Regions from separate parts of the Amycolatopsis sp. NPDC028719 genome, predicted to be linked through region 1. Evidence: riboswitches for the same ligand, from Rfam matches in the RefSeq annotation. Region 1 holds a riboswitch; each other region holds the start of a gene.
What was found. Region 1 has a riboswitch for S-adenosylmethionine ahead of ACZ4TR_RS15255 (aminotransferase class V-fold PLP-dependent enzyme). Riboswitches for the same ligand answer to the same signal wherever they lie in the genome.
Positions count from the first base shown of each region.

Region 1 (3,248 bases):
CACCTACGTCGCCGCGCTGGTGCTCGGCAATTCGCGGCTGCCGCACCGCTCGGACACGCTGTCGTTCGCCGAAGGGCTCGGCTGGCTGGCGCAGATCGGGCTGTTCGTGCTGCTCGGCCTGTTCGCCTCGCCGAGCCGGCTGCTCGAGGCGGTGGTGCCGGGCCTGGTGGCGGGGGGTGTGGTGCTGCTGCTGGCCCGGCCGATCTCGGTCGTGCTGGCGATGCTGCCGTTCCGGCTGCCGTGGCGGGAACAGGCGTTCCTGTCCTGGGCCGGGCTCCGCGGCGCGGTGCCGATCGTGCTCGCGATGATCCCGCTGTCCCAGGGGCTGCCGGGCGCGCAACGGCTGGTCGACGCGGTGTTCGTGCTGGTCATCGTGCTGACGTTGCTTCAGGGCGCGACGCTGGGGCCGCTCGGGCGGTGGCTGGGCCTCGCGAAGAAGTCCGAGGCGCACGAGATCGATGTCGACTCCGCGCCGCTGGACGAGCTGGGCGCCGAACTGCTGCAGGTCCGCATCCAGCCCGGGTCGAAGCTGCACGGCGTGTACCTGTCCGAGCTGCGGCTGCCGGTCGGCGCGACGGTCAGCCTGGTCGTGCGCGAAGGCGCCGGCTTCACGCCGCAGAAGACCAGCCGGCTCCAGGAGCACGACCAGTTGCTGGTCGTCACGACGAGCGGGGTCCGCGACACCGTCGAGCGCCGGCTCCGCGCGGTGGACCGGGCTGGTCGCTTGGCCCGCTGGAAGGGCGAGTCGGGCCGCTAGCGGGTTCCGGCTTTCTCGGGTCGTCCGGCGTTCCTCACTAAATCTCACACGATCTTCCCTTCGTTCCCTCTTTTGGCTTACTGTGCGCTCCATTCTCTAGTTCGAATGGGTGAATGACGAGCCAAAGGAGTACGCAGGGTGATGAAACTTCCCGTGCGTGGCGCGAGTCTGGTCGCGGCGATCGTCGTGACGACCGGGCTGGCCGGCGTCCCGGACGCGGCCGCGGAGGTCGGCCCCTTCCCGGCGCTCGCCCTGCCGTTCGAGGCCGGCCAGCAGGTGTACTCGGCCGGCATCCACTCCGACGACGGCAGCACCGGTGTCAAGAACGCGATCGATTTCAGCCCGGCCGACAAGGTCGTGCGGGCGCCGCTGGCCGGCACTGTCCACCTTCAGCACTGCGCGGGCGGGGACTGGGTGACCATCGACCACGACGGCGGCTGGCGCACCGGGTACTACCACCTGGAGGCCATCGAGGTCACCGACGGTGAGCACGTCGAGGCCGGGGCCGAACTCGGCTCGACCGGCAACGCGCTGCCGTGCGGCGGCAGCAGCACCGGCGCCCACGTGCACTTCACCCTCTGGACCCTGCCGGACGCCCCGGCGGCGAACTGGGACGGCAAGTCGTTCGCCGAGGTCTCGACGACGGTCGCGGCGGCCAGTGGCGAGCCGGTCGACGGGAAGACCATCGGCGGCTGGCGCTTCACTGCCGGAGCCGGGCAGTACACCGGCACGGCGACGCACCTCGCCGACCACGCCGTGACGCGGCTGCCGGGACACTTCCGCGCGAAGCTCTAGTCTTCACGGTGTGTGAGCGGCGTCTCAGAATGTGAGGCGGGGGTTGGCCGCCGGCGGCGTTCTCGGTTACCTTCGGGCTCAGGTCATGAGTGCCAGCGCGAAGCCCCGGCTTGCTGGCCGGCAACCCTCCTGCCGCGGTGGGGTGCCCCGGGTGAAGACCGGGCCGGTCGCGCCGTGCGACGGGCAAGCGCGGGCCCCTCGCCAGGGTCCCCCGGACCGCCGAGGAGGCACCGATGACTCTCGCCATCGACCGCACCAGCACGACCACCACCCCGGCCGACCTTGCCGCCACTCTCGAAACCCTTGCCCCGCAAAGCATTCCGACGGTCGCCGGTGCCGCACTGCGGGTCCCGCTCGTGACCGGCGAAACCATCGGGTACGCCAACCTCGACCACGCCGCGAGCGCCCCCTGCCTCGACGCCGTCCGCACGAAGGTCGACGAGTTCCTGCCCTGGTACGCCAGTGTCCACCGCGGCGCGGGCTTCGCGTCGCAGGTCTCGACCCGCCTTTACGAGCGCACTCGCGACGTCCTGCGCCGCTTCGTCGGCGCCCGCCGCACCGACACCGTCGTCTTCACCCGCAACACCACCGACTCGTTCACCCTGCTCGCCCGCAGCCTGCCCCGGCACACGACGGTGGTCGTCTTCGACACCGAGCACCACGCCGCACTGCTGCCGTGGCAGGGCCCGAACGTCCGGCGGATCCCGACCCCGCGCACCCGCCTCGCGGCAGTGTCCGCTGTGGACGAAGCGCTCACGGATTCCCCGCAGGGGCCGCGTCTGGTGGTCGTCACGGGGGCGTCCAACGTGACCGGTGAGCTCCTGCCGGTGGCGGAGATCGCCGCCGTGGCGAGGAAACACGGCGCTCGCATCGCGCTCGACGCCGCCCAGCTCGCCCCGCACCGCCGGATCTCGATCAAGGACCTGGACGTCGACTACGTCGCATTGTCCGGCCACAAGCTGTACGCGCCCTTCGGTGCGGGTGCGCTGATCGGCCGCGCCGACTGGCTGCGCGCCGCCAAGCCGTACCTCGCCGGTGGCGGCGCGACCAAGCTCGTCACCGAGGACGCGGTCGTCTGGAACACGGGCCCCGAGCGCCACGAAGCCGGCTCGCCCAACACCGTCGGCGTGTACGCGCTCGGCGTCGCGTGCGAGACGCTCAGCGAGAACTGGGACGCCGTCGTGGCGCACGAGCAGGCCCTGCTCACCCGGCTGCGCAAGGGACTCGAGGGCATCCCGGGCTGCGCCGAGCTGCGGCTGTTCGACGCACCGGTCGACCGCGTCGGCACGCTCAGCTTCATCCTCGACGGCTTCGACCCGGGCTGGGTGGCGGCGGTGCTGTCGGCCGAGTACGGCATCGGCGTCCGCGACGGCGCGTTCTGCGCGCACATCGCGGCCAAGCGCCTGATCGGCATCGCCGGCGGCGACGGACAGCAGGCGATCCGCGTCAGCCTCGGCTTGGGCAGCACCGAAGAGCACGTCGACCGCGTCGTGCTGGCGCTGCGCCAGATCGTCGCGCGCGGAGCCCGCTGGGAGTACACGAAGGTGGAGGGCCGCTGGGCCCCGGTCGGCGACCCGCGGGAGCTGCCGCCGTTCTGCTGAACGCTAGCCTGGGGCGATGGGGAGAGGGTCACGTTCCTGGTTTCCGTTGGCGCTGCTGGGGTTCGCGCAGATCGGCATGGTCGCGGTGCAGCTGT
Region 1 is NZ_JBVHUL010000003.1:295,853-299,100, reverse strand. It holds gene ACZ4TR_RS15265 (potassium/proton antiporter) at 1-757, shown strand, start outside; gene ACZ4TR_RS15260 (M23 family metallopeptidase) at 899-1,552, shown strand; SAM riboswitch class IV at 1,634-1,748, shown strand; gene ACZ4TR_RS15255 (aminotransferase class V-fold PLP-dependent enzyme) at 1,786-3,153, shown strand; gene ACZ4TR_RS15250 (hypothetical protein) at 3,200-3,248, shown strand, end outside.

Region 2 (3,248 bases), 490 kb from region 1:
GACCCGCCGATGGTGCCGCTCGGACCAGACCCGCCGGTCCTGGTTGTGGGGAGCGAGGTGCGCGGACCGGCGACGGAACCCTAGGCACTACCGTCTTCGACCGTACTCCGGGTGATCGGTGTTCGCCGGACGCGGTCGCGGGCCGTCCGAGCTGGGCTGTTAGAGTTGTCGCTCGCTGCCCGTGCGGCATTCCGTCATGGAGGAAGCCCGCTCTTCGCGAGTGGGGCCAATTCAGCGCGGCGGCGAATCTCACCGAGTGAAACAGGAGTTGCCCTATGGCCAACATCAAGTCGCAGATCAAGCGCATCACGACGAACGAGAAGGCGCGTCAGCGCAACCAGGCGATCCGGTCCTCGGTGAAGACCGCGATCCGCAAGGTCCGCGAGGCCGCCGAGGCCGGCGACAAGGCCAAGGCCGCCGAGCTGCAGCGCGACGCCGCCCAGAAGCTGGACAAGGCCGTCTCGAAGGGCGTCATCCACGCCAACCAGGCCGCCAACAAGAAGTCGGCGCTGGCGAAGCGCGTCAACGCGCTCTGAGCTGGTTGATTTCTGGGAAAGCCCCGGCTTCGGCCGGGGCTTTCTTCATGTCCGGGTCAGCGGTCGCCCTTGGCGGCCGCCACCTGCAGGACCGCGCGCTCCAGCGCGTAACCCGGGTCTGCCGCCACGCCCTTGACCTCGGCGTTCAGCCTCGCCACCACGCGCATCGCCGTCGCCAGGCCGTCCTGGTTCCAGCCCCGGACCTGGCCCTGCGCCTTGCGGATCTTCCACGGCGGCATGCCCAGCTCGCCCGCCAGCTGGTTCGGGTTGCCCCGGCCCGCGCCCGAGACCCGGGCGATCGTGCGGACCGCGTCGGCCAGTGCGTCCGCGACCAACACGTGCGGGACGCCCAGCTGCATCGCCCAGCGCAGCGACTCCAGCGCCGCCGAGCGGTCGCCGCTGACCGCCTTCTCCGCCACCGCGAACCCGGTGACGTCGGCCCGGCCGCGGTGGTAGCGGTGGACCGCGTCCGCGTCGACGGTCCCGCCGGCGTCCGCCACCAGCTGCGTCGCCGCCGAGGAGAGTTCCCGCAGGTCGGAGCCCACGGCCTCGAGAAGCGCGGCGACCCCGGCCGCATCGATCTTGCCGCCCACCCGGCGCACCTCGTGCCGCACGAACTGCTCGCGCTCGGCCGGCTTGGTCAGCTTCGGGCACTCGGTGATTTCGGCGCCGGCCTTCTTCAGCACCGCCGGCAGCGTCTTGCCCGCCTTGCTGCGGCCACCGCCGGTGTGCACGACGACCAGGACGATCCCGTCCGCCGGGTCCTTCAGGTAGGACGTCACGGCGTCGGCCAGCTCCTGCGAGATGTCCTGTGCCGACTCCAGGACGATCACGCGGCCTTCGCTGAACAGCGACGGGCTGACGAGTTCGGCCAGCTCGGGGGCTGTGAGATCCGACACCCGGACCCGGGTCAGCTCGGCCGTGGCGTCGATCGCGCGGGACGCGGTGAGCGCCTCGCGCACGGCGCGCTCGATCAGCAGTTCTTCCTCACCCAGGACCAAGTGGAGCGGGGCCGGGGCGGTGGCTTGGGCGGTCACGGGGGAATCCTCTCACTCGCGGTGCCGTGCGCCCGCTCCGGTGATGTCGAGCGGCCGGCATGGCACGGCGCGAGCGCCATGTCGTACGGTGTCAGCGAGGCGGCGCGCTGAACGGCGCGCGCCGACAACTGAATACCGCTCATCCAGAGGGGCAGAGGGAACGGCCCGACGAAGCCCCGGCAACCGGCGTACAGCCTGTCATCCCGCGATCGCGGGGTAGCTGACGACCACGGTGCCAATTCCGGCCCGCTTCGGCGGGGCAGATGAGGAAAGGAACCTCGCGATGACCGCCACCCTCGGAACGACCTCCACCACGAAGACCCCGGATCTCGGTCCCGCCGTCGAACTGGTGTCGAAGGAAGAGGGCCACCGGCAGCCGCTCGCCCCGGAGTTCGTCTCCGCCGAGGATTTCTCGCCGCTCGAGGTCGCCTACGACTTCGGCCGCGTCCGCCGTGAAGACATCGAGGCCGGCCCCAAGAACATCTGGCGCTACAAGAAGCTCCTCCCGGTTCCGTCCAACGTCGAAGAGATCCCGAACACCGAGCCCGGCGCGACCCGGCTCATCCGCGCCGACCGCCTCGCCAAGGAGCTCGGCCTCAAGCGGGTGTGGGTCAAGGACGACACCGGCAACCCGACGCACTCGTTCAAGGACCGCGTCGTCGCCGTCGCGCTGGCCGCGGCCCGCGAGTTCGGGTTCGAGGTGCTCGCCTGTCCGTCGACCGGCAACCTGGCCAACGCGACGGCCGCCGCCGCGGCCCGCGCGGGCTGGCGGTCGGTCGTGCTGATCCCGAAGACCCTCGAGCGCGCCAAGATCCTCACCACCGCGGTCTACGACGGCGACCTCATCGCCGTCGACGGCAACTACGACGACGTCAACCGCCTCGCCACCGAACTCGCCGGTGAGCACCCGAAGTGGGCGTTCGTGAACGTGAACGTCCGGCCGTACTACTCGGAAGGCTCGAAGACGCTGGCCTTCGAGGTCGCCGAGCAGCTGGGCTGGCGCATCCCGCCGCAGATCGTCGTGCCGATCGCCTCCGGTTCGCAGCTGACCAAGGTGGACAAGGGTTTCCGCGAGCTGGGCCAGCTCGGTCTCGTGGACGCCAGCCCGTACAAGGTGTTCGGCGCCCAGGCCACCGGCTGCTCGCCGGTCTCGGCCGCGTTCCGCGCCGGCCTGGACGTCGTCCAGCCGGTGAAGCCGGACACGATCGCCAAATCGCTGGCGATCGGCAACCCGGCCGACGGCCCCTACGTGCTCGACATCGTCAACCGCACCGGCGGCGCGATCGAGGACGTCACCGACGAAGAGGTCGTCGAGGGCATCCGGCTGCTGGCCCGCACCGAAGGCATCTTCACCGAGACCGCGGGCGGGGTCACCGTCGCGACGGCGAAGAAGCTGGTCGAGACCGGCAAGCTGGACCCGGACGCCGAGACGGTGCTCCTGATCACCGGCGACGGCCTCAAGACCCTCGACGCGGTCGAGAACCACATCGGCCCCAAGGCGACCGTGCCGCCGTCGGCCAAGGCCGTGAACGAGGCGCTCGGCTACTGACGTCCGGCCGGGGCGGGTTCCGCCCGCCCCGGCTTCAGCGGCGGGGCGGGCCACGCGGCTCGCCCCGCCGTGCCACCGCCGGGCCCGCCGGGTCGCCGACCACCGCGGTGTCGCCGTCGAGGTCGG
Region 2 is NZ_JBVHUL010000003.1:781,724-784,971, forward strand. It holds gene rpsT (30S ribosomal protein S20) at 276-536, shown strand; gene holA (DNA polymerase III subunit delta) at 593-1,573, opposite strand; SAM riboswitch class I at 1,710-1,843, shown strand; gene thrC (threonine synthase) at 1,857-3,122, shown strand; gene ACZ4TR_RS17235 (ComEC/Rec2 family competence protein) at 3,157-3,248, opposite strand, start outside.
Region 2: another riboswitch for S-adenosylmethionine. It lies ahead of thrC (threonine synthase); the one in region 1 lies ahead of ACZ4TR_RS15255 (aminotransferase class V-fold PLP-dependent enzyme).

Region 3 (3,248 bases), on a different contig from region 1:
CACGAGGTCGTGGTAACCGTCTTCGCGCAGGTCGCCGACCGCGAGGTGCAGGTTGACCTTGGCCGGGACCCGGACGGTGACTGGGGGCGGAACTACGGCGAGCACCCGACCAGCCTACGTGCCCGCGAAAACGCCCCAATGTGGCCTTGGTTGCGTTCAACGCACCCAAGGCGGCCTTCGGTGCGTTGAACGCACCGAAGGCCACATTGGGGCGCTCGGGTCAGGCTGCCGCGACACCCTGGGGGCCGCGCGCGGTGTGCGTCACGTGGCCGCCGCGCTCGGCGACCCACGCCAGCGCCGCGTCGGCCCGCTCGCCGCGGACGCCGAGGCGGAACCGGCCGACCGGGGTGTCGCCGATCCGGGTCAGGCCGCCGCCGATGGTGGCGAACTCGACGTCGAAGCGGCCCGCGGCCTCGGGCAGCAGCGCACCGACCGAAGCGAAGCCGACCAGCACGACGTCGACCGAGCGGTCGTAGCGCGCCGACTGCGCGCGGGTGGTCTCGATGGCCGGCAGCAGCGCCTGCGCGGTGCGGCTGGCCGGGTTCGAGACCAGGTCGAGGACGGTGCCGCGCTCGATGACCGTGCCGTCTTCGAGCACCGCGACGTCGTCGCAGACCCGGCGGACCACGCCGGCGTCCGGCGTCGTGATCACGACGGTGGTGCCCAGCTCGGCGCGGGCGCGGTCGAGCACGGTGAGCACCGCGCCGGCCTCCTCCGGGTCGATGCCGGCGGTCGGGTCGTCGGCGAGCAGCACCGCGGGCGCCGCCGCCAGCGCCTTCGCGACCGCGACGCGGCGGAGCTGACCCTCGGTCAGCTCGCCGGGACGCTGCGTGGCGCGCTGCGTCAGGCCGACGAGGTCGAGCAGCGAGCCGACCCGGCTGCGGCGCTGCGGGCCGTCGACACCGAGCTGCTCGAGCGGGGAGGCGATGTTGCCGGCGATCGTGCGCTCGGCGATCAGCTCCGGCTTCGTCGAGACGACACCCAGCTGGCGGCGGATCTCGCGCAGGCGGCGGCCGTCGAGGGTGCCGGTGTTGAGGCCGTCGAGGCGGACGACGCCGCGGTCGGGCCGCTCCTGGAGCGCGATGCACCGGGCGAGGACGGACTTGCCGGACCCGGCCGGGCCGACCACGCCGAAGAGCGAGCCGGCCTGAACGTCGACGCTCACGTCGCGCAGGGCGACGACCGAATTTCCGTTGGTGGCAAAGGTTTTGGACAGGTTTTCGACGGTGATCACGAAGGCTCCAGAAAACGGGGCGCGCAGAGATGCGCGTCCGGCCGCAAGCGAGTATCCGTCCTCTATGGACGGTGCATGAAGAAGAGGTGTGACGGGTCGGGCAAGCTCAGTGGGAGCGCCGACATGCGGTCACGGAGCGGCGGCCTTCGTCGACGACGCGACGCTTGGTCAGGAGCAGGGGGCGAGCAACCCTCTTCATCGGAAACGGCCTCCATCGGTCCTGGCGGTAGCACCTGCCCCGTGGGGGGTGGTTGCTGCGACTTCGGCGAGCCAGGTCTCTCAGTCGCTCGGGATGGACGTACTGAGTAAAACCGATCCCGAGGAGCTAAAGCAAGCCCGTTGGCCCAGATCACACGAGTGGAGGTGTCCGAATCGCGGGATCGCACGGCAAGAGGCGTATTTTCGCCCGACCGCGTTGACTTCCACTGTGGACGTGCTAACGGACAGCAGCCAACCGGGCGAAGTCGTGCACGTCGAGCTGCTCGCCCCGGGTCTTCGGGTCGATCCCGGCGGCCGTGAGCAGTTCCCCGGCCCGCTCGGCCGAGCCCGCCCAGCCCGCGAGCGCGGCGCGGAGCGTCTTCCTGCGTTGTGAGAAGGCGGCGTCGACGAGACCGAAGAGCCGATCGCGGTCGTCCGACGCCGGAGTGTCACCGCGTTCGAAGGCGACGAGCGCGGAGTCGACGTTCGGCACCGGCCAGAACACCGAGCGCGGCACGGCGGCGACCTTGCGCGCCGGGCCGTACCAGGCGAGCTTGACGCTCGGCACGCCGTAGATCCGGCTGCCGGGGCCGGCCGCCATCCGCTCGGCGACCTCCGTCTGGACCATGACGAGACCGGACCTCAGGGACGGCACCTCGGCGAGCAGATGCAGCACGACCGGGACGGCGACGTTGTAGGGCAGGTTGGCGACGAGCGCGGTCGGCTCGGGCAGCTCCTCTTTGGTGACGCGCAGCGCGTCGGCCGTGACGACCTGGAGCCGGCCGGCGACCTCGGGCCCCCGGTCGGCGACGGTCTCGGGCAGCCGTTCGGCGAGCTTGGGATCGATCTCGACGGCGACGACGCGCGCGCCGGTGGCGAGCAGCCCGAGGGTCAGCGACCCGAGCCCGGGCCCGACCTCGAGGACGACGTCGTCCGGGCCCACGTTCGCCAGCTCGACGATCCGGCGGACGGTGTTGGGATCGTGCACGAAGTTCTGCCCGAGCTTCTTGGTCGGCCGCACGTCCAGCTCGGCCGCCAGCCCCCGGATCTCGGCAGGTCCCAGCAGTTCAACCACCGGACGAGCCTACCGATGGGGCTTCTCGCGTGATTGGGCAGGCATCACGCGTGTCCGAAGGGGCATCGCGGGTGATGCCCCCTCAATCACGGGTGATGCCCCTCGGGTCACGCGTGATGCCTCCTTGCGAACACGAAACGGCCCCCGTCCACGAGGGACGGGGGCCGTTTCGAAAGGAGCGTCAGGCCTTCTTGCCGCAGACCGGCCAGGCACTGTAGCCGCCGCGGGCGTCGCGGACCTTCTCCGCGACCGCGATCTGCTGCTCGCGCGAAGCCTGGTTCGGGAGGTTCGCGTACTCGTCGCCGCCGTAGGCGTCCCACGTGCGCTTGTCGAACTGGAGGCCGCCGTAGTAGCCGTTGCCCGTGTTGATGGCCCAGTTGCCACCCGACTCGCACTGCGCGATGCGATCCCACGAGGAACCGTCGCCGATGGCCGGCGTCGGGGCCTGCTTGGTGCCGACGTGGACGATCTTCGGCTTCGGCTGGGTGATGACCTTCTCGGAGATGCTCTCCCGGCCGACCTCTTTGCCGTTCTTCTGCGTGACCTTGTAGGTCACTTCCTTTTCACCGGGGGTGCCCGGGTCCTCGACCGAGGTCTTGCCCTTGGCGAGGTCCGGGTCGTCGACGCGCTGCTCGGGCGGGTCGATGCTCTCCTTCTGGACGACCGTCGAGACGCCGGTGCGGCTGATGTGCACCTCGGCGCCGTCGGTCAGCTTGACGTCCAGCCCGCCCTCGGCCTGGT
Region 3 is NZ_JBVHUL010000001.1:1,403,206-1,406,453, reverse strand. It holds gene ACZ4TR_RS06985 (4-(cytidine 5'-diphospho)-2-C-methyl-D-erythritol kinase) at 1-105, opposite strand, end outside; gene ACZ4TR_RS06980 (methionine ABC transporter ATP-binding protein) at 221-1,234, opposite strand; SAM riboswitch class I at 1,443-1,533, opposite strand; gene rsmA (16S rRNA (adenine(1518)-N(6)/adenine(1519)-N(6))-dimethyltransferase RsmA) at 1,671-2,507, opposite strand; gene ACZ4TR_RS06970 (transglycosylase family protein) at 2,689-3,248, opposite strand, start outside.
Region 3: another riboswitch for S-adenosylmethionine. It lies ahead of ACZ4TR_RS06980 (methionine ABC transporter ATP-binding protein); the one in region 1 lies ahead of ACZ4TR_RS15255 (aminotransferase class V-fold PLP-dependent enzyme).